2 regions of the Streptomyces sp. NPDC033216 genome follow, and region 2 is predicted to be linked to the other one. Evidence: predicted binding sites of a transcription regulator. Region 2 holds the regulator's gene; the other holds the start of a gene.

Region 1 (10,386 bases), on a different contig from region 2:
ACCTTGATCTGCTCGCCGTCGAGGCCGGTGAAGGTGCCCTCGGCGCCCAGGTGGTACTTCACGTCGCCGGAGCCGTGCATCGACTTCGGGTCGAGGTTGCCCTCGAACTCGCGGAAGATCTGCGCGTACGACTTGCCGACGATGTTCGCCAGCACGTTCAGCCGGCCGCGGTGGGCCATGCCGATGACGACCTCGTCGAGGCGGGACTCGGCGGCCGAGTCCAGCACCGCGTCGAGCAGCGGGATGACGGACTCGCCGCCCTCCAGCGAGAAGCGCTTCTGGCCGACGTACTTCGTCTGGAGGAAGGTCTCGAAGGCCTCCGCCGCGTTCAGACGGCGCAGGATGCGCAGCTGCTCCTCGCGCTCCGGCTTGGTGTGCGAGCGCTCGATGCGGTCCTGGATCCACTTGCGCTGCTTGGGGTCCTGGATGTGCATGAACTCGACGCCGGTGGTGCGGCAGTACGAGTCGCGCAGCACGCCGAGGATGTCGCGCAGCTTCATCAGGGACTTGCCCGCGAAGCCGCCGACGGCGAACTCGCGCTCCAGGTCCCACAGGGTGAGCCCGTGCTCGGTGATGTCGAGGTCGGGGTGCTTGCGCTGGCGGTACTCCAGCGGGTCGGTGTCGGCCATGACGTGACCGCGGACCCGGTAGGAGTGGATCAGCTCGAAGACGCGGGCGGCCTTGGTGACGTCGTCGTCGTGGCTGGCGTCGATGTCCTTGAGCCAGCGGACCGGCTCGTAGGGGATGCGCAGCGCCTCGAAGATGTCGTCGTAGAAGCCCTGCTCGCCGAGGAGGAGGTTGGCGACGACCCGCAGGAACTCGCCGGAGGCGGCGCCCTGGATGACCCGGTGGTCGTAGGTCGACGTGAGCGTCATGACCTTCGAGATGCCGAGCTTGTTCAGGGTGTCCTGGCTGGTGCCCTGGAACTCCGCCGGGTAGTCCATCGAGCCGACGCCCATGATGACCGACTGGCCGGGCATCAGACGCGGGACGGAGTGGACGGTGCCGAGGCCGCCGGGGTTGGTCAGGGAGACCGTGACGCCGGTGAAGTCGTCCATCGTCAGCTTGCCGTCGCGGGCGCGGCGGACGATGTCCTCGTAGGCCTGCCAGAACTCGAAGAAGTTCAGCGTCTCGGCCTTCTTGATGCCGGCGACGACGAGCTGGCGGTCGCCGTTGGCCTTCACCAGGTCGATGGCCAGGCCGAAGTTGACGTGCGGCGGCTTGACGAGGGTGGGCTTCCCGTCCTTCTCCGCGTAGTGCCAGTTCATCGACGGCATGGCCTTGATGGCCTGCACCATCGCGAAGCCGATCAGGTGCGTGAAGGAGATCTTCCCGCCCCGGGCGCGCTTGAGGTGGTTGTTGATGACGATGCGGTTGTCGAACAGCAGCTTCACCGGGACCGCGCGCACGGACGTGGCCGTGGGCAGCTCCAGCGAGGCGTTCATGTTCTTGGCGACCGCGGCGGACGGGCCGCGCAGCGTCACGAACTCGGGGCCTTCGGGGGCCGCGGCGGGCTCGGCCGCGGCGGCCGGCTTCGGCGCCGGGGCCGCGGCCTTGGCCGGAGCCGAGGAGGCGGCCGCGGGCTTCGGGGCGGCCGCCGGCGGAGCCGGGGCGGCGGGCGCGGCCGGAGCGGCAGGAGCGGCCGGGGCGGGTGGCGCCGCCGGTGCGGCGGGCGCCACGGGCGTGGTGGTCGCTGCGGCCCCCGCGGCCGCAGTACCCGCCGGAGCCGAAGGCGCGGCCGCGCCCGGCTTGTAGTCGGCGAAGAAGTCCCACCAGGCACGGTCTACCGAGTTCGGGTCCTGGAGGTACTGCTGATAGATCTCGTCGACGAGCCACTCGTTCGCTCCGAACGCGGCGGCGGGATTCTTGCCCGCTTGGTCTGCGTCGGTCGAGATGCTCGATGCGTTACTGGGGGACTGTGGCGACACGGCGGCAACCGCCCTCTTCCGCTTCACAAGGTGATGGACAGCGGGAATAAAGGCTACGCCTCCCAGCGGGGGAAGGTCAGGCCGGGCCGCCCCATCGTCGTGTAAGTCACATCTCAAGCGCTGTTTCGGGGGTGGAAATGGCGGGAAACAAACGCGGTTGCGTTGCGAAAGGGGTGCGTTGATACAGGTCGCGCACGCTCGGCGTGCGGACCTGCGCCGACGTCGGTCGGCGGGCTGCCTGATCACACGTGTCCGACTGCGCGAACGCCCGTGGATCTTGGGGATCCGCTGCGAACTTTACGTCAACTTGGGACGGACGAGTCTCCCGGAAGAGTGATAAGAATCCGGCAACCCCGCTCGGATTCGGCCACTCCGATCCGCCCGCCGTGCAGATCGACCGCCCAGCGGGCGATCGCCAGTCCCAGTCCCGTGCCGCCGTCGCTGCCCGGACCGTGCGGCCGGCGTACGGCGCCCCGGTTGAACCGCTCGAAGACGCGGTGCCACTCCGAACGCGGAATGCCGGGCCCCTCGTCCAGGACCTCCAGCTCCAGCGACTCCGGCAGCGGCCCGCGCCGCGCCTTGACCGTCACCCGTCCGTGCGGCGGGCTGTGCTTGACCGCGTTGTCTATGAGGTTGGCGACGACCTGGTGGATGCGCTCCGGGTCCGCGTGCGCCGTCAGCTCCGGAGGGGTCACGTCCAGATGCAGATGGACGTCCGTGCGCGTGTGGCTGCCGCCCGAGCCCGTCGAGGCGCGCGCCGAGGCGACCATGTTGGCCTCCTTCAGCACACCGGACAGGTACGGCCACACCTCGAAGCGCCGCTTGCGCAGCGGTACGACGCCGTTGTCGAGGCGGGACAGGTCCAGCAGGGTCTCCACCAGCCGCCCGAGCCGTTCGGTCTGTTTCAGCGCCGTGCGCATGGTCTCGGGGTCGGCCTCGGCGATCCCGTCCACGACGTTCTCCAGGACGGCGCGCAGACCCGCGATGGGGGTGCGCAGCTCGTGCGAGACGTTGGCCACCAGTTCCTTGCGCTGGCGGTCCTGCGCCTCCAGCTCGTCCGCCATGACGTTGATCGTCTGGGCCAGGTCGCCCAGCTCGTCGCGGCGCTTCTCGCTGACCCGGCGGGTGTAGTCGCCGTGCGAGATGGAGCGGGCGACCGTGTTCATCTCGTCCAGCGGCGCGGTCAGCGAGTGCGCCACGAACTGTGTGATCAGCAGGGTCGCGATCATCGAGAAGACCGTGATGAAGCGCAGCTCGGTCTCGGTGCGCATGGCGATCATCATCAGTCCGGTGGTGATCAGCACCGAGATGACGACCAGCGCGCCCAGCTTGGTCTTGATCGAGAACGGGCGCACACCGCCCCAGGACTCCCCGGAGCCTCTCGGTCCGTCCGGCCCGCGGCTCATGGCGTCGGGGTCTCCAGCGCGTAGCCCACGCCGTGCACGGTGCGGATCCGCTCGGCTCCGATCTTCCGGCGCAGGGCCTTGATGTGACTGTCGACGGTGCGGGTGCCGGAGGCGTCCGCCCAGTCCCACACCTCCGCCAGCAACTGCTCACGGGAGAGCACCGCGCGCGGGGTGTTCGCCAGGCACACCAGCAGGTCGAACTCGGTCGGCGTGAGGTGCACGTCCTCCGAGCGCACCCGGACCCGGCGCTGCGCGTGGTCGATCTCCAGCTCGCCCAGCCGCAGTATCCCGCTGCGCGGCGTCGTGGCCGCGATCGCGGCGCGCTCCACGCGGCGCAGCAGGACGTGCACGCGCGCGGCCAGTTCCCGCATCGAGAACGGCTTGGTCATGTAGTCGTCCGCGCCCACCCCGAGCCCGACCAGCATGTCGGTCTCGTCGTCGCGGGCGGTGAGCATCAGTACCGGCACCGGGCGGGCGGCCTGCACACGACGGCAGACCTCCAGACCGTCGAAGCCGGGCAGCATGATGTCGAGGATCAGCAGATCGGGCTGCCAGGCCTCCGCGGTGTCGACGGCCGCCGGGCCGTCACCCGCCGTTTGCACGAGGAATCCCTCGGCGCGCAGGCGGGCCGCGATGGCGTCGACGATCGTGGGGTCGTCCTCGACCACCAGAACCCGGCGCTGTGGCCCGGGTGTCGCCGTCGTCGTGCCGTTGTGCGCGGTGTGTGTCTGCTCCATCGCCCGCCCCTGAAGTGTGCTTTCCGGAACCAGTGGGGTGATTCCTGTTCTGCGCATGACTGCGGTTGACGCCTTAATCATCGGCGCCAGGGCAGCAGCGTACGGGGAGTCACGGCGGCTTTGCTATCCAGGTCGGACGGCGAGGTGCACGACGTCCGGCACGCCTCGGGCAACCGGGATCTCTTCGGTACGCACCTGTCGGAACCCGGCATTCCCCAAGGTTCCCTCGAATTCGGGAGACGGCTGGGCGGACCAGACAGCGAGTACTCCGCCGGGCCTCAACACCCTTGCGCAGTTTGCGAGTCCGGCCCGCGAGTACAGGCCGTCGTTGCCCTCCGTGACGGTCCATGCGGGCCCGTTGTCGATGTCGAGGCACAGCGCGTCGAACGTGTCGGATGTCTCATTGACGTAGTCGATCAGATCCGCTTCCACGATGGCGGTGCGCGGATCGGCGAGAGCGGTGCGGGAAGCGGCGGCCAGCGGGCCGTCGAGGTGCCAGCCGATGACGGCGCGTTCGCGCTCGACGACGGTGATGCGGCCCCAGCGGGGGTCGGCGGCGGCGTGCGCGAGCGAGAATCCGACACCCAGGCCGCCGATCAGCACGTCCGGCGCGTGGCGGCCGTCCAGCGCGGTGAGCGCGGCGTCCACCAGCAGGCGTTCCGAGCGGCCGTCGGAGGTGTCCATCAGGAAACAGCCGTTGGCGATGATCTGGAGCAGCTCCCCGTGCCGGCGCAGGACCACCTCGCCGTAGGGGCCCTCACGGCGGTCCAGGACCTCGGGGGTGTCGTAGGAGATGGGCATCCGGCCATCTTGGCACCGGCCCTGACGCTTTGTTGAGGAATATCGGCGGGAGGTGTTCGAACAGGGGCGATCGGGGTAGGCGCGGTTGACGTCCGGCGTACGGGCGGGGTCTGCGAGGTCGCTGTGAAGCGGCCGCCGGGTGGCGTGGGTCACAGACAGGGACGTGGCAGGGGGCGAAGGGTGGAGGGGAACGGAAGGAGCGCGTCACGGTGGAACGCACGCTGACCGGCGCGGCGGAATCCGGGCCGACCGGTTCGCCCGCGCCTCTCCCGGACGTCTCCGGCCTCCTGGACGGCGTCCCCCGCCAGCACATCCCCGGCCCCGACCCGCGCGGTCCGTCCGCACGCGAGTTCCGCAGCCCGCCGCGCGCCCGCCCGCGCACGTGGCACCTGCTGCCCACCCCCACCGGCACGCCCTTCACCTTCTTCTACGCCGTCGTCCTCGCCGTCACCTCCTACGTCACCGCCCACGCCGGCACCGCCCTCGTGCAGGCCCTGCACGAGAGCTCCAGTACCGATGTGGCGCATCTGCTGCGTGCCCCGGTGCAGGTGCTGGCGGCCAGCGCGCTGTGGGTGGCCGGCGGGATCACGTCGCCGTTCGTGCTCGGCTTCCTGCTGGTCCTCACCGCGCTGGAGCGGCGCATCGGCGGGGTCCGCACGGCCGGTGTCTTCCTGCTGGGGCATGTGCTGGCCACCCTGGCGACCGAGGTCCCCGTCGGCCTGGCCGTCCTCGTGGGCCATCTCCCCGACAGTTCGCTGCACCGCCTCGACTACGGCATCAGCTTCGGTGTCGCGGCGAGCGTCGGGGCACTGGCCGGACTGCTGACCCCCTGGCTGCGCTGGCCGGTGCTCGCGGTGTCGGGCGGAATGCTCCTCCAGGACCTGCTCGCGCTCACGGACCCCCTGAGCAACTGGGGTCACCTGATAGCCCTGGCGATCGGCGTCGCGACCTGGCCGTGGGTACGGCGGTGGGGGAGCGCCGGTTCGCGCCGTACGTCCGTCACCGGTGCGGCCGGCCGGCGGTCCGGTCCTCGCCCGTGAACGTCGCACTGGTCAGCGGTGCCGTCGTCGTCCACCCCAGTGACTCGTAGAGGGCCCGGCCCTGCGGGGTTCCGGCCAGGACGCCCGTCTCCGCGCCCTCCGCCGCCGCGGTCTCCGTCAGGATCCGCATGACCAGGCTGCCCAGGCCGCGGCGCCGGTGCCCGGGTGCGGTCTCGATCTGGTCGACCACGGCCGTGGCGCCGGTGGCGGCGACCTGGCCGCGGGCCGCGAAGGAGCCGTCGGGCGCGGTGACCACGACGCGGGTGACGCCGCCGCGCGTCCAGCGGCGCAGGCCGTAGCCGTCGGGCACGCGCGTGGGTTCCGTCCGGGTCGGCAGCGGCACCGTCATGAGCCAGCCCGGCTCGGGATCCACCGACCACCCCTGCCCGAGCCAGCCCCCGACCAGCGCCGGGTCCTGGAACACCTTCAGCCATACGCCGGCGCCCCGCACACCGTCCGCGACCTTGCGCACGGTCTCCTCCTCGACGGCGTCACCGACCGCCGCGAGAACGTGCCGCGACACATGCGTGGGATGTCCCACGTCCACGGTGAACCCCCAGGGTTCCCGCATCGGCGGGGCCGCCCCGCGCGACACGACCCAGCCGTCCACCCACGCCCGCACGACGCCGTCCACGGAGCCTCCTGTTGATGGTCCCAGTGATGTAATGGCCTCAGTAGGACAATGACTATTACGGCGACCTTAGGCGGCCGCACCGCGGCGGCGGCAGGTTTGATCGCTGACAGCGAACGGCGACCGGGGCGGGGAACAATCGCGGGCTCACGGGCATTGAGTCGGCATAACTCAACTTGACTGCCTAAGGGGAGATCATGGCTGCTGAGTCCGCAGCGTTCACACCGCTCGCCCTGCCCGTGCTGCCGCTCGACGACGAGGTCGTGCTGCCCGGGATGGTGGTACCGCTCGACCTCAACGACAACGACGTGCGCGCCGCGGTCGAGGCAGCGCAGGCCGCCGCCCGGTCCGAGCCCGGCAAGCCCCGGGTCCTCCTGGTGCCGCGCATCGACGGGTCGTACGCGAGCACCGGCGTGCTGGGCACGGTCGAGCAGGTCGGCCGGCTGGCCGACGGTGACCCGGGTGCCCTGATCCGCGGCCGCGGCCGCGTGAAGATCGGCGCCGGCACCACCGGCCCCGGCGCGGCGCTGTGGGTCGAGGGGACCAGGATCGACGAGAGCGCACCCGATCCGCTGCCCGGTCACGTCACCGAGCTGGTCAAGGAGTACAAGGCCCTCGCCACCGCCTGGCTGCGCAAGCGCGGCGCCTGGCAGGTCGTCGACCGGGTCCAGGCCATCGAGGACGTCTCCGCCCTCGCCGACAACTCCGGCTACTCGCCCTTCCTGACCACCGAGCAGAAGGTGGAACTGCTGGAGACCACCGACCCGGTCGCCCGGCTCAAGGTCGCCACCCGCCAGCTGCGCGACCACCTCGCCGAGCAGGACGTCGCCGAGACCATCGCCAAGGACGTCCAGGAAGGCGTCGACAAGCAGCAGCGCGAGTTCCTGCTCCGCCGCCAGCTGGAAGCCGTCCGCAAGGAACTGCGCGAGCTGAACGGCGAGCAGGAGGGCGAGGAGTCCGACGACTACCGTGCGCGCGTCGAGGCCGCCGACCTGCCCGAGAAGGTGCGGGAGGCCGCTCTCAAGGAGGTCGACAAGCTGGAGCGGTCCAGCGACCAGTCCCCCGAGGGATCCTGGATCCGCACCTGGCTGGACACCGTCCTCGAACTGCCGTGGAACGAGCGCACCGACGACGTCTACGACATCCGGGGCGCCAAGGCGGTCCTGGACGCCGAGCACGCCGGCCTGGAGGACGTGAAGGAGCGGATCACCGAGTACCTCGCGGTGCGCAAGCGCCGCAGCGACCGGGGTCTCGGCGTCGTCGGCGGGCGGCGCGGAGGTGCCGTGCTCGCGCTCGTCGGCCCGCCCGGCGTCGGCAAGACCAGCCTCGGCGAGTCCGTCGCCCACGCCATGGGCCGCAAGTTCGTCCGTGTCGCCCTCGGCGGCGTGCGCGACGAGGCCGAGATCCGCGGCCACCGCCGTACGTACGTCGGCGCGCTGCCCGGCCGGATCGTGCGGGCGATCAAGGAAGCCGGGTCCATGAACCCGGTGGTCCTGCTCGACGAGATCGACAAGGTCGGCTCGGACTTCCGCGGTGACCCTGCGGCGGCCCTGCTGGAAGTGCTGGACCCGGCGCAGAACCACACCTTCCGGGACCACTACCTGGAGGTGGAACTGGACCTGAGCGACGTCGTCTTCCTCGCCACCGCCAACGTCCTGGAGTCCATCCCCGAGGCCCTGCTCGACCGCATGGAGCTGGTCCGCCTCGACGGCTACACCGAGGACGAGAAGGTCGTCATCGCCCGTGACCACCTGCTCCCGCGCCAACTGGAGCGGGCGGGGCTCGCCAAGGACGAGGTGACCCTGGACGAGGGCGCGCTGCGCAAGCTGGCCGGCGAGTACACGCGCGAGGCCGGTGTACGCACCCTGGAGCGGTCCATCGCCCGGCTGCTGCGCAAGGTCGCGGCCCAGCACGAACTGGGCGAGCGGAAGTTGCCGTTCACCGTCCGCGACGAGGACCTGCGCGCTCTGATCGGCCGGCCGCACCACGTGCCCGAGTCCGCGCAGGACCCGGCCGAGCGGCGCACGGCGGTACCGGGTGTCGCGACCGGGCTCGCGGTCACCGGCGCCGGCGGTGACGTCCTCTTCGTCGAGGCGTCCCTGGCCGACCCCGAGACGGGTGCCGCGGGTCTGACCCTGACCGGCCAGCTCGGGGACGTGATGAAGGAGTCGGCGCAGATCGCGCTGAGCTTCCTGCGCTCCCACGGCGCCGAACTGGAACTGCCGGTGGCCGACCTGAAGGACCGGGGCGTGCACATCCACTTCCCGGCTGGCGCGGTCCCCAAGGACGGCCCGAGCGCGGGCGTCACGATGACGACGGCCCTGGCGTCGCTGCTGAGCGGACGGCTCGTCCGCACCGACGTGGCGATGACCGGCGAGGTCTCCCTCACCGGCCGCGTCCTGCCCATCGGCGGGGTGAAGCAGAAGCTGCTCGCCGCGCACCGGGCGGGCGTGACGACCGTCGTCATCCCCAAGCGCAACGAGCCCGACCTGGACGACGTCCCCGCGGAGGTGCTGGACAAGCTCGACGTCCACGCCGTCACGGACGTCCGCCAGGTCCTGGAGCTGGCGCTGACCCCGGCGACGAACGGGGCCACTGCGGAGGTTCCGGTAGCGGCGTGACGGACGCCGCCGGATGAAGGGAAGGCCCGGATCCTCGTGCGGAGGCTCCGGGCCTTCGCCCTGTGGCGGGTCAGGTGTTCCGGCCGTCGGCCGGTGCTACCGCCCGGTCGAGCGCACCGTTGGACTGCCGTGGTCGCCGGCCGTCGGGTGTGACGACGTGCACTGCCACATCGTGAAGGGTCGCGGAGGCCGCCCGCGCGGCACTCGCGGACGCCGACGCCGACGCGGACGCCGGCCCCGGCTCGCGGGCAGGGTGCCCGTGCCGGAGGCGTACCGGGTGATCCGCGGTCGTGGCGCCCACGGTCGCGTCCAGCGGGTCGCTCGCGCCGATGCCGGCGTGGTCGCCGGTGCACCGGGGCCGCCAGGTGCCGACTGTCCGGTCACCGCGTCCCGGTCGGTGCGGGCGAACGGAGACGCGGTGAAGCAGTGAGCCCGCGACCTCCCAATGTCGTGAGCATGTCGATACGGGTTCCGGTGGAAGCCGCCCACGGAGAACCGGGGGGCGGGGAAGGGGGCCGGAAGCTGCCGGAGGTCGGAGCCTGCGAAATACTTGAGGAGCTGCGGCAATGGCGGAAAAGCGCGGGAAACCGGATCAGGAGTGCTGACGTGCACGAGGACGGAAGCGGCGACGGACGCGGGAGCGCATCCCAGGCGTCGCCGAATGGTGTGGACCAGGAGTTCCTCTCCCTGGAGCGGGAACTGACGGTGCTGCTGCGCCGTGCCCGCGCCAACCAGGGCGAGATGGCCCGTGAGGTCCACCCCGACCTCGAGTCCGCCGCCTACGGTCTCCTCGTCCGGCTGGAGGAACTGGGCCGGCAGCGCGCGACCGAACTGGCCGCCTACATCGGCGTCGGCAAGGCGACCATGTCCCGCCAGCTGCGCGCCCTGGAACAGCTCGGACTCATCGTCCGCGCGCCCGACCCGGCCGACGGGCGGGCCTGGCTGGTCGACCTGACCGAGGAGGGCCGTGTCCGGGTCGGCCGTGTCCGCGAGGCGCGCCGCGCGCGGTACGTCAGCCAGCTCGCCCACTGGGACCGCGGCGCGGTCGCCGAACTGGCCCGGCTGCTCCACGAGTTGAATCAGGGCATGGCCAAGTAGCCCCCGGGGGGGGCGAGGAGGGCGCCAGAGGGAGCGCGAAGGGCTCACAGCTCCACATACACGGCCGTGGCGTCGTCGTGCGTCTTGGCCCGCCCGAGGAACACCCGTTCGGCGTCCGCCCGTT
Region 2 (10,386 bases):
AAGGCCAAGATCGAGCTGTCCTCGTCCACCGAGACCTCGATCAACCTGCCGTACATCACGGCGTCCGCCGAAGGCCCGCTGCACCTGGACGAGAAGCTCACGCGCGCTCAGTTCCAGCAGTTGACCGCGGACCTGCTGGAGCGCTGCAAGACGCCGTTCCACAACGTCATCAAGGACGCCGGCATCAACCTCTCCGAGATCGACCACGTCGTTCTCGTCGGCGGCTCCACGCGTATGCCCGCCGTCGCCGAGCTGGTCAGGGAGCTGACCGGCGGCAAGGACGCCAACAAGGGTGTGAACCCGGACGAGGTCGTCGCCATCGGCGCCTCGCTCCAGGCCGGTGTCCTCAAGGGCGAGGTCAAGGACGTCCTGCTCCTCGACGTCACCCCGCTGTCCCTCGGTATCGAGACCAAGGGCGGCATCATGACCAAGCTCATCGAGCGGAACACGACGATCCCGACCAAGCGGTCCGAGATCTTCACCACCGCCGAGGACAACCAGCCGTCCGTGCAGATCCAGGTCTACCAGGGCGAGCGCGAGATCGCGGCGTACAACAAGAAGCTCGGGATGTTCGAGCTGACCGGTCTGCCGCCGGCCCCGCGTGGCGTCCCGCAGATCGAGGTCTCCTTCGACATCGACGCCAACGGCATCATGCACGTGACCGCGAAGGACCTCGGCACGGGCAAGGAGCAGAAGATGACCGTCACCGGCGGCTCCTCGCTGCCGAAGGACGAGGTCGACCGCATGCGCCAGGAGGCCGAGCAGTACGCGGACGAGGACCACCGTCGCCGCGAGGCCGCCGAGGCCCGCAACCAGGGCGAGCAGCTCGTCTACCAGACCGAGAAGTTCCTCAAGGACAACGAGGACAAGGTTCCGGGCGAGATCAAGACCGAGGTCGAGAGCGCGATCGGCGAGCTGAAGGAAGCCCTCAAGGGCGAGGACACCGCCGAGATCCGCACCGCCACCGAGAAGGTCGCGGCCGTCTCCCAGAAGCTGGGCCAGGCCATGTACGCCGACGCCCAGGCCGGTCAGGCCGCCGGTGGCGAGGCTCCGGGCGCCGGTGCCAAGGCCGCCGACGACGACGTGGTGGACGCCGAGATCGTGGACGACGAGCGCAAGGACGGTGCCGCGTGACGGAGGAGACCCCGGGCTTCGAGGAGAAGCCCGACGTCCCCTCCGGCGCCACCCCTGAAGACGCCGAGCCGAAGGCCGACTCCTCCGCTGCGGCGGAGGGGACGGACCCGGCCGGGGACGCGAACCAGACAGCGGCGCTGGTGGCCCAGCTGGACCAGGCCCGCAAGGCGCTCGACGAGCGCACGGCGGACCTCCAGCGGCTCCAGGCCGAGTTCCAGAACTACCGTCGCCGGGTCGAGCGGGACCGGATCGCGGTCAAGGAGATCGCCGTCGCGAACCTCCTGACCGAACTCCTGCCCGTGCTCGACGACATCGGCCGCGCGCGCGAACACGGGGAACTCGTCGGCGGGTTCAAGTCCGTCGCCGAGTCACTGGAGACCGTCGCGGCGAAGATGGGCCTCCAGCAGTTCGGCAAGGAGGGCGAGCCCTTCGACCCGACGATCCACGAGGCCCTGATGCACAGTTACGCCCCGGACGTCACCGAGACCACATGCGTGGCGATTCTCCAGCCCGGGTACCGGATCGGCGAGCGCACCATCCGCCCCGCACGTGTGGCGGTCGCCGAGCCCCAGCCCGGCGCGCAGGCCGTCAAGGGCGACGAGGCGGAGGCCGGCGACGACGAGGAGAGCGGTGGCCCGGACGAGGGCTGAGCTTGACAGGCGGTCGAGGAAGGAGGGACGTCGAGGATGAGCACCAAGGACTTCATCGAGAAGGACTACTACAAGGTCCTCGGCGTCCCCAAGGACGCCACCGAGGCCGAGATCAAGAAGGCGTACCGGAAGCTCGCCCGCGAGTTCCACCCGGACGCCAACAAGGGCAACGCCAAGGCCGAGGAGCGTTTCAAGGAGATCTCCGAGGCGAACGACATCCTCGGCGACCCCAAGAAGCGCAAGGAGTACGACGAGGCACGCGCCCTCTTCGGCAACGGCGGGTTCCGTCCGGGGCCGGGCGCGGGCGGCGGCTCCTTCAACTTCGACCTGGGCGACCTCTTCGGGGGTGCCCAGGGCGGCGGCCAGGGAGCCGGCGGCTTCGGCGGCGGACTCGGTGACGTGTTCGGCGGCCTGTTCAACCGCGGCGGCGCGGGTCCGGGCACCCGTACCCAGCCCCGGCGCGGGCAGGACATCGACACCGAGGTCACCCTGACCTTCACGGAAGCCATCGAGGGCGCGACGGTTCCGCTGCGCATGTCCTCGCAGTCCCCGTGCAAGGCCTGCTCCGGCACGGGCGACAAGAACGGCACGCCGCGCGTGTGCCCGACCTGTGTCGGCACCGGCCAGGTGGCGCGGGGCTCGGGCGGCGGGTTCTCGCTGACGGACCCCTGCCCGGACTGCAAGGGCCGCGGGCTGATCGCCGAGCACCCCTGCATGGAGTGCAAGGGCAGCGGCCGTGCCAAGTCCTCGCGCACCATGCAGGTCCGCATCCCGGCGGCCGTCACCGACGGGCAGCGCATCCGGCTGCGCGGCAAGGGCGCGCCCGGTGAACGCGGCGGCCCGGCCGGCGATCTGTACGTGCTCGTCCATGTCGACGGGCACCCGGTGTTCGGCCGCAAGGACGACAACCTCACGGTGACCGTGCCGGTGACGTTCGCGGAGGCGGCCCTCGGCGGCGAGATCAAGGTGCCCACGCTGGGCGGCCCGTCGCTCACGCTGAAGCTGCCGCCCGGCACGCCGAACGGGCGCACGATGCGGGCGCGCGGCAAGGGTGCGGTCCGCAAGGACGGCACCCGTGGCGATCTGCTGGTCACCGTCGAGGTGAGTGTTCCGAAGGACCTCTCGGGGAATGCTCGGGACGCACTGGAGGCGTATCGCGAGGCGACCGCGGGTGAGGACCCGCGGGCGGAGCTGTTCGAGGCAGCGAAGGGAGCTTGAGAGTGATGGACGGCCGTCGGCGCAATCCGTATGAACTGACGGAGGAGACCCCGGTCTACGTCATCTCGGTGGCGGCCCAGCTCTCCGGCCTGCATCCGCAGACACTGCGCCAGTACGACCGCCTGGGCCTGGTGTCCCCGGACCGCACCGCCGGCCGGGGTCGCCGCTACTCGGCCCGCGACATCGAACTGCTGCGCACCGTGCAGCAGTTGTCGCAGGACGAAGGCATCAACCTGGCGGGCATCAAGCGGATCATCGAGCTGGAGAACCAGGTCCTGGCCCTCCAGTCCCGCGTGGCGGAACTGGAGTCGGCGCTGGACGGCGCGGCGGCGGCCATGCAGCAGCGCGAGGCCGCGGTGCACGCGTCCTACCGGCGCGATCTGGTGCCGTACCAGGAGGTCCAGCACACCAGCGCACTGGTGGTGTGGCGTCCGAGGCGACAGCAGTCGCCCGACTGACGGCACGGCAACACGCGGAAGGGGCCCGGAGGTTGATTCCTCCGGGCCCCTTCCTGTGCGCCGGACGCGCGAGGGGCGACGCGCCGACCTTGTCCCGCCCGACGCGCGCGTGCTGCGCGTCGCCCGCGACGACGACCGCAGCGCCACCCTCGCCGACGGCGACGGCTGGACGCTGCTGGTCTCCCGCTGGAACCGCGACGCGGACGTCACCGCCACCGCGACGTCGGGCGCCGCTTCACGCGGTGGCGCCGCCGGTCCTGACGGCGATGCCCGTCGGCTCGTCGCCCCACCTCGTCGTAGGCGTGCCGTCGGCCGCAGTGCCGGGCGCCGACCAGCGGGAGGGCGGTGTCCCGTGTACGTGGTGGAGGCGGCGTGCGGGGGGATCTGACGCCTGTGCAGGGACGAGGCGCGGGTGGTCGCCGCCGGAGCGGGCGCGGTGACGGCGGTGAGGAGACCGGCGGTCGTGACGAGCGCGACGGCTGTCGCGAGTCTGGCCGGCTTCGTGCGTTCCTCTGTTCGAGTGAGGGTGGCCGGACGGTCCTCGCGGGCGAGTGGAGACGGACTGACGGTCCGTCGTGGTCACGATCCGTGAGGGACGGACCCGGTGACGCGCTTGCTCGTCGGTTCGTGAACTCCCTTTGGGTGGAGGGTCGGTAAAGGGTGTTCGGAGAGGTTTCCCTCTCGTCTCCATGCGTCTTCACGTGTTGAGCGGAGGGTGATGTTGTCACTTCGTTAAGTAGTACGGCTTGACGCCGACGTCCGCCGCCGCGTTGGCTTTTGAGCCACCTGGGTCAACATGTCGCACCCATGTCCGGAACGCACCTGAAGTGAGCCCTCGAATGCGTCGTATCGCCATAGCCGTGGCTGCCTCCACGATGTCCCTCTCGCTCGCCGGATGCGGGATGCTGAGCGCGACGGAGGACAGCGGCGAAGCGACGCCGACGAAGAGCAACGACATCACCGTCGGTGTGCTGATGCCGGAGAAGACGAACACCCGTTACGAGGAGTTCGACTACCCCATCATCAAGGCGAAGGTCGCCTCCCTCACCGGCAACAAGGGCAAGACCGAGTACGCCAACGCGGGCGCCAAGAGCGCGACGCAGGTGACCCAGATGGAGCGGATGATCGACGAGAAGGTCGACATCATCCTGCTCGACGCCGTCGACTCGCACGCCATCGCGGACACCGTGCAGAAGGCGAAGGACGCCGGTATCCCGGTCATCGCCTACGACCGTCTCGCCGAGGGTCCGATCGACGCGTACGTCTCCTTCGACAACGAGCTGGTCGGCGAGGTGCAGGGCCGCACGCTGGTGGAGTCGATCGAGTCGCCCAGCACCGCCGACAAGATCGTCATGATGAACGGCTCGCCCACCGACCCGAACGCCAAGCAGTTCAAGGACGGCGCGATGTCGGAGCTGAGCGGCCGGGTGACGATCGCCGAGTCCTTCGACACCAAGGACTGGAGCCCGGAGATCGCCCAGTCCAACATGGCCGAGGCGATCGCGAAGATCGGCAAGGGCAACATCGCGGCCGTCTACTCCGCCAACGACGCCATGGCGGGCGGCATCATCAAGGCGCTGCGCGCCGCGGGCGTCGAGGAACTGCCGCCGATCACCGGACAGGACGCGGAGCTGCCCGCGGTGCAGCGGATCATCGGCGGCGAGCAGTACATGAGCGTGTACAAGCCCTACCCGCAGATGGCGGAGGCGGCCGCGGAGATGGCCGTCGCCAGGGTGCAGGGCCGTGACATCGAGTTCGACGCCCTGACCCGCGACAAGGTCGACAGCCCCACCGACAAGAAGATCCCGGCCCAGCTGGTCACGGTGGTGGCGCTGACCAAGAAGAACATCAAGGAGACCGTCATCGCGGACGGCATCTACAAGGCGTCCGACATCTGCACCGCCAAGTACGCGGCCGCCTGCCAGGCCCTCAAGCTGAACTGAGCGGCGCGAGCCGGGGAACCGGCCGGCGGTGCCCACCCGGCGGACGTCGTCCGTGCCGGACAGGTCGAGCAGGCGCCCCGGAGCACCCCGCCGGTGCGGGCGTGCGGCGCCGTCCTCGCCGGTGCGTGCGGCGGCCGAGGAGACCGGTACGCGGGCCGGTTCGGTCCCGGTCGGGCCATGCCGCCGCACGGCCGTACGCCTTGCCGAAGGCCGCCGTCCAGACGTCTCCCGTATGCCTGGACGGCGGCCTTCGGCGCGGGCAGCGCGCGTCGGCCGTACGGTCGCGCGTGCGAAGTCGGCCCCCGCCCGGTCGGGTTGGGCGAGGGGGCGGACGCAGGTCTCCGCCCGCGGTCGGAGCGGGGGACGAGGGCTCGGGGCGGCGAGCCGGGCCCGGACTCGCTCGGCCGTCGGTACCGGGCCGACGGGACGTCCGGTCTGCCGTCGCCGGTCCCGGATCGCGGGGTCGTCGGTGCGGGGGCCTGCCGACGAGGCCCCTACCAGGCCGTCCACGGTGCCGGACAGGAAGATCAGGGCGCGGGGCCGGCGCCCACGGCGGCGGTCGGTGGGCGCAGCGAGGGGGCGGCCGGACCCGCGGCCGACGGCGTACCGGCGAGCGATGGTGGGGTGGGCGATGTCCCGGCAGGCCCCGCCGTCCTGCCCCGTGCCTCGGCGGGCGAGGTGTTCGCGCCCGTGACGCCGGGCGGGTGGGTCGCCCGGTCGGCGACGGGCGGGGAGAGGCGGTCGCCGGCCGTACGACGGGCCGAGGCGCGCCGCGGCCGTGGCGAACGGCGGCCGTCCGGCGCCTCTCCCCGTCCGTGGCGCGCACGAGGAGCCACCCGAGCCGTCCGAGGCGCGCCACGGCCACGCGGGCCGTTGTCACGCGGTCCCGCTCGAAGGTGTCCAGGATGTTCGTCACGAGGTGCAGGGTCAGGGGCGTTCCTCATCCGCGAAGGCGTACGTCCCGCCCCGCTCGGTGAACACGCGGCCATCCGCCGGGCTCCGCGACAGGCGACAGCGGTTCACCCGGTGGGATCGGCTGGGGCACCGCCGGTGCTGCTCGTAGGCGTTCCTGGCCGCACCCGGCCGCTCGAACACCTCGTCCCGCGCATCGGCCGACGTGCACGCGTCCGACACGTCCGCCATGAGGGGACGCCGGGTGCGGGACGCGACGCGGCGGCCACTCGGTGGTCACCGGGAGCGCACGGGCGTACGAGGACCCGGCCAGGTTGCCGCCGGGCGCACGCGGGGAGCATCAGCTTGTTGCGGTGGAGGGGCGGAGGCCGGGAGGAACCCGCGAAAATGGCCGGAATTCCAGCGGGCCGACGGGAGGAGCCGTGTTGCGGAGCCGGTCCGGGGCCACGCATAGTTGCGCTGCGGAAAACGCGGACGACGCGCGACACGCGGACAGCGGGGGTGGGATGGGCGATGGCCGGGCACGGGGCGGAGGAGCATCCTCACGGTGCTGACCGACTGTGCGAGGCCGGGGACCGCGTGTACTCCCGGGCCGTACGGCGGGGCCGGGTGCCGCGCCAGGACGCCGAGCCGGTCCCCTGCCTGCTGGACCTCGCCCTGCTGCACCCCGACCCCGACGACATGGACTGGCTGGTCCCGACCTCCCCGCAGGAGGTCATGACCCGGCTGCTGCGCGGCCTCTACGACGAGGTGAGCGCCAGCCGGCTGCGGATGGGCTCGGCGGTCGCCGCCTTCGAGTGGTACGCCGGGCTCGGCGGGCCCGCGCCGGGCACCCTGGCCGGGGAGGGCGCCGCGATCCGCGTCCTGGACGGCGCCTCCCGCATCCAGGCGGCCCTCGACGAGGCCACCGAGGCGTGCACCACCGAGGTGCTGACGGTGCAGCCCGGTGGCATCCGGCGCGAGCACGAACTGTCCGAGGGGCTGCACCGGGCGCTCGCGCTGCGCGGGCGGGGCGTGCGGATGCGCGACCTCTACAACCACGTGGCCCGGCACGGCCAGGGCCTGCTCAACTACCTGGAGCTGATGGGCGACGCGGTCGAGGCCCGCACCCTCGACGAGGTCATCGACCGGCTGATCCTCTTCGACCGCACGGTCGCCTTCATTCCCGCCAACGCCGACCGCACGATGGCGCTGGAGCTGCGCCACCCGGCGCTCGTCGCCTACCTCGGGACGGTCTTCGAACGGCTGTGGCGGCTGGCGGTCCCGCTGACCGCCCCGCTGCCCGACACCGGTGTCGAGGGCGTCTCCCACCGCGAGCAGTCCATCGCGGCGCTGCTGGCGGAGGGGCACCAGGACGCGGTGATCGCCGAACGCCTCGGCATCAGCGTACGCACCTGCCGCGCGCACATCGCCCGCCTCTCGGAGACGCTCGGGGCGGCCAGCCGTACCCAACTCGGCGTGCGTATCGCGCAGGTCGGCCTCGACGTGCCGCGCGCCGCGGACTCCGCTCAGCCCTCCGGGTCGAGCATCTCCGAGCGCCCGATGAGGTAGCCGAGCTGTGCGCGGCTCTCGCTGCCGAGGGTGGCGGCGAGTTTGGCGATGTGCACCCGGGCCGTACGGATGTTCATGCCGAGGCGGTCGGCGATGACGGCGTCGGTGTGGCCCTCGACGAGCAGCGCGGCGATGGCGCGCTGGCGCGGGGTGACTCCGTTCAGGGTGGGCTGGGTGACCGTCTCGGGGAACATGGGCGTGGCCAGCCGCCACAGGCGGTCGAAGGTGGTGCCCAGGTAGTCCACCAGCGCGGGCAGCCGGATCTCCAGGGCGAGCGTGCGGTCCTTGGCGGCCGGGATGAAGGCCACACCGCGGTCGATGACCAGCAGCCGCTCGGTCACCTCGTCGAGGGAGCGGGCCTCGACGTCCCCGTGGAGCCGCTCGTAACGGGCCAGCACCGTGGGGGCGTGGCGGGTGGTGTGCTGGTAGAGGGTGCGGATGCGGCCGCCGCGGTCCAGGAAGGCCTGGTCGCGGTCCAGGGCCTGACTGTGGATCTCGCGGGGCGGGCCGGCGTGGCCGGCGTGCGGCTGGATGGCCAGCACCTCCTGTGAGGCCTCCGCCATGGTCCGGGTGATGACCGCGTTGATCCGGTCGAGCCCGCTCAGCGTGTGGATCTCACCGGTGCCGGTGGCGTCGCCGTCCGGTGTGGCGAAGGCGAGGAGCGGTTCGAACGCCTCGGCCAGCCGGGTCTCCCGCCGGCGGTGGACGGCGATGTCCTCGGCGACGGCGCGCAGCAGCCGGGGCAGGGCGACAGCCGGCGGCACCGGACGCAGCCGGTCCGGGTCCCGGTGGTCCGGGCGGAGCAGCCCGGCATGGACCGCACACGGCGGCGAGGCGCCCTCGCGCGCGGGGACGTGGCCCGACCGCAGGGCGCGCGCGTACAGCTCCAGAGCCGCCTCACAGGGCTCGTCCGGGCCGTGGTCGTGGACGGACGTCGTCATCCGGCGGTGTCCTGTTCCAGGATTCCCGACTGCGCGATGAGGAAGCCCAGTTGAGCCCGGCTGCCGCTGCCGAGGATCGCCGCGAGTTTGGCGATGTGGGCCCGGCAGGTGCGCACGTTCATGCCGAGACGGCGGGCGATGGCCTCGTCCACGTGACCCTCGACGAGGAGCTTGGCGATGGAGTGCTGAATCTCGGTGATGCCGTCGGGGGCCGTCTCGTAGGGGGCGCCGGTGGTGAGCGGGACGGCGCGGTCCCAGAGGAACTCGAACACCTTGATCAGGTAGCGCACCAGGCCGGGGTGGCGCAGTTCCAGGGCGACCTGCTGGTCCTCGCGCGCCGGGATGAAGGCGACCGTCTCGTCACAGATGATCAGCCGCTCGACCACCTCGTCGATGGTGCGGTACTCGGCCTTCCCGTCGGAGAGCCGGGCGGTGTAGGCGAGCTTCTCGGGGCTGTAGCGGGCGGTGTGCTGGTAGAGCGTGCGGATGCGGACCCCGCGGTCCAGGAGCGGCCGGTCGCGTTCCAGCCCCTGGGTGAGGCTGCGCTCCGGGCGGTTGCCGCTGGGCTGGATGGCGAGCACTTCCGACTGGCACTGTGAGGTGGCGAGGTTGAGCGCCGCGTTGATGCGGGTGCCGCCCTCCAGCACGGTGATGGAGTCGGCGTGCGGGGCCGTCTGGACGCTGAGGGCCATGAACGGTTCGAACGCCTCGGACAGCTGGACCGAGATCCGTCGGCGCTCGGCGATCTCGTGTTCGATGGGGTTGAGGCGCTGCGCGAGCGCGAGGGCGGGTGGGGTGGGGCGCAGCCACTCGGGGTCGTCGGGGTCGGGATGCAGGAGGGCGAATTCCACCAGGCAGGGAGCCGATTCCACGGCGGAGCGGGCGACGCGCCCGGTCCGCAGCGCGCTCGCGTAGAGTCGGCTGCCTTCCTCGCACAGTTCGGCCACCGCATGGGGATGCGCCCTATTGGCCCGATTCGTTGTCAAATCTCCACCCCCCAGGGTCCTGAACATGCAGGAACATGATGCATTGATTGTGTGGCCATGACGTGTCCGAATGAGCCATCGTCTTATCCGACGGGGGAAGAGGGACTTCAAGTGAGGACGAAGCCGACTATGCGTAAGAGATTGCTTCGCTGGGCGCTTGTCGCCGCCTTCTCCGCCGCCGCGGCTGTCGGCGTGGTGGGTGGCCTCTCGGGCGAGAAGAGCGACGTCCGGGCCGACACCGCCTGGCCCGCGGTGGCCGTCTCCGGTCCGACCGCCTCCGGCGACATCCTGCCGGCGGCCGGGACGGAAACGGAGAGGAGTTGACGTGACCACCCCGCCCGACGACCGCTCCTTCCGCCGCGAGATGGCCACGGCCTACCGCTCGGGCTGGCACTTCATCGATCTGGTCACCGCCATCCCCCACAGTGGTGACTCGTTGATGGTGACGGTGTTCGGGGAGCCGGTCGTCGTGACGCGGGACGAGGACGACGACGTACGTGCCTTCCGGTGCCTGCGACGGCCCCGAGGAGCCCCCCAGCCCGTACGGTGTGCCATCCGGTACGGAATGATCTTCGTCAACCTCGATCAGCGGG

The links. Region 2 encodes HspR, which represses chaperone genes until heat shock. Its sites were predicted from a motif close to TTGAGNNNNNNNNNCTCAA; they were not measured.
Region 1: lon (endopeptidase La) is a predicted target of HspR. The motif match lies at 6,700-6,718, and genes of this name have one in related genera.

The regions. Positions count from the first base shown of each region.
Region 1 covers NZ_JBVIQK010000002.1:580,538-590,923, forward strand. The annotation lists gene ACZ5Y0_RS06080 (multifunctional oxoglutarate decarboxylase/oxoglutarate dehydrogenase thiamine pyrophosphate-binding subunit/dihydrolipoyllysine-residue succinyltransferase subunit) at 1-1,928, opposite strand, end outside; gene ACZ5Y0_RS06085 (sensor histidine kinase) at 2,231-3,334, opposite strand; gene ACZ5Y0_RS06090 (response regulator transcription factor) at 3,331-4,071, opposite strand; gene ACZ5Y0_RS06095 (spermidine synthase family protein) at 4,195-4,872, opposite strand; gene ACZ5Y0_RS06100 (rhomboid-like protein) at 5,082-5,912, shown strand; gene ACZ5Y0_RS06105 (GNAT family N-acetyltransferase) at 5,872-6,546, opposite strand; gene lon (endopeptidase La) at 6,741-9,164, shown strand; gene ACZ5Y0_RS06115 (MarR family winged helix-turn-helix transcriptional regulator) at 9,771-10,262, shown strand; gene ACZ5Y0_RS06120 (protein phosphatase 2C domain-containing protein) at 10,307-10,386, opposite strand, start outside.
Region 2 covers NZ_JBVIQK010000006.1:224,066-234,451, reverse strand. The annotation lists gene dnaK (molecular chaperone DnaK) at 1-1,134, shown strand, start outside; gene grpE (nucleotide exchange factor GrpE) at 1,131-1,784, shown strand; gene dnaJ (molecular chaperone DnaJ) at 1,821-3,002, shown strand; gene ACZ5Y0_RS14940 (heat shock protein transcriptional repressor HspR) at 3,008-3,460, shown strand; gene ACZ5Y0_RS14935 (DUF5925 domain-containing protein) at 3,516-3,848, shown strand; gene ACZ5Y0_RS14930 (sugar ABC transporter substrate-binding protein) at 4,288-5,403, shown strand; gene ACZ5Y0_RS14925 (helix-turn-helix transcriptional regulator) at 6,895-7,866, shown strand; gene ACZ5Y0_RS14920 (LuxR C-terminal-related transcriptional regulator) at 7,824-8,807, opposite strand; gene ACZ5Y0_RS14915 (helix-turn-helix transcriptional regulator) at 8,804-9,820, opposite strand; gene ACZ5Y0_RS14910 (hypothetical protein) at 9,923-10,117, shown strand; gene ACZ5Y0_RS14905 (hypothetical protein) at 10,119-10,386, shown strand, end outside.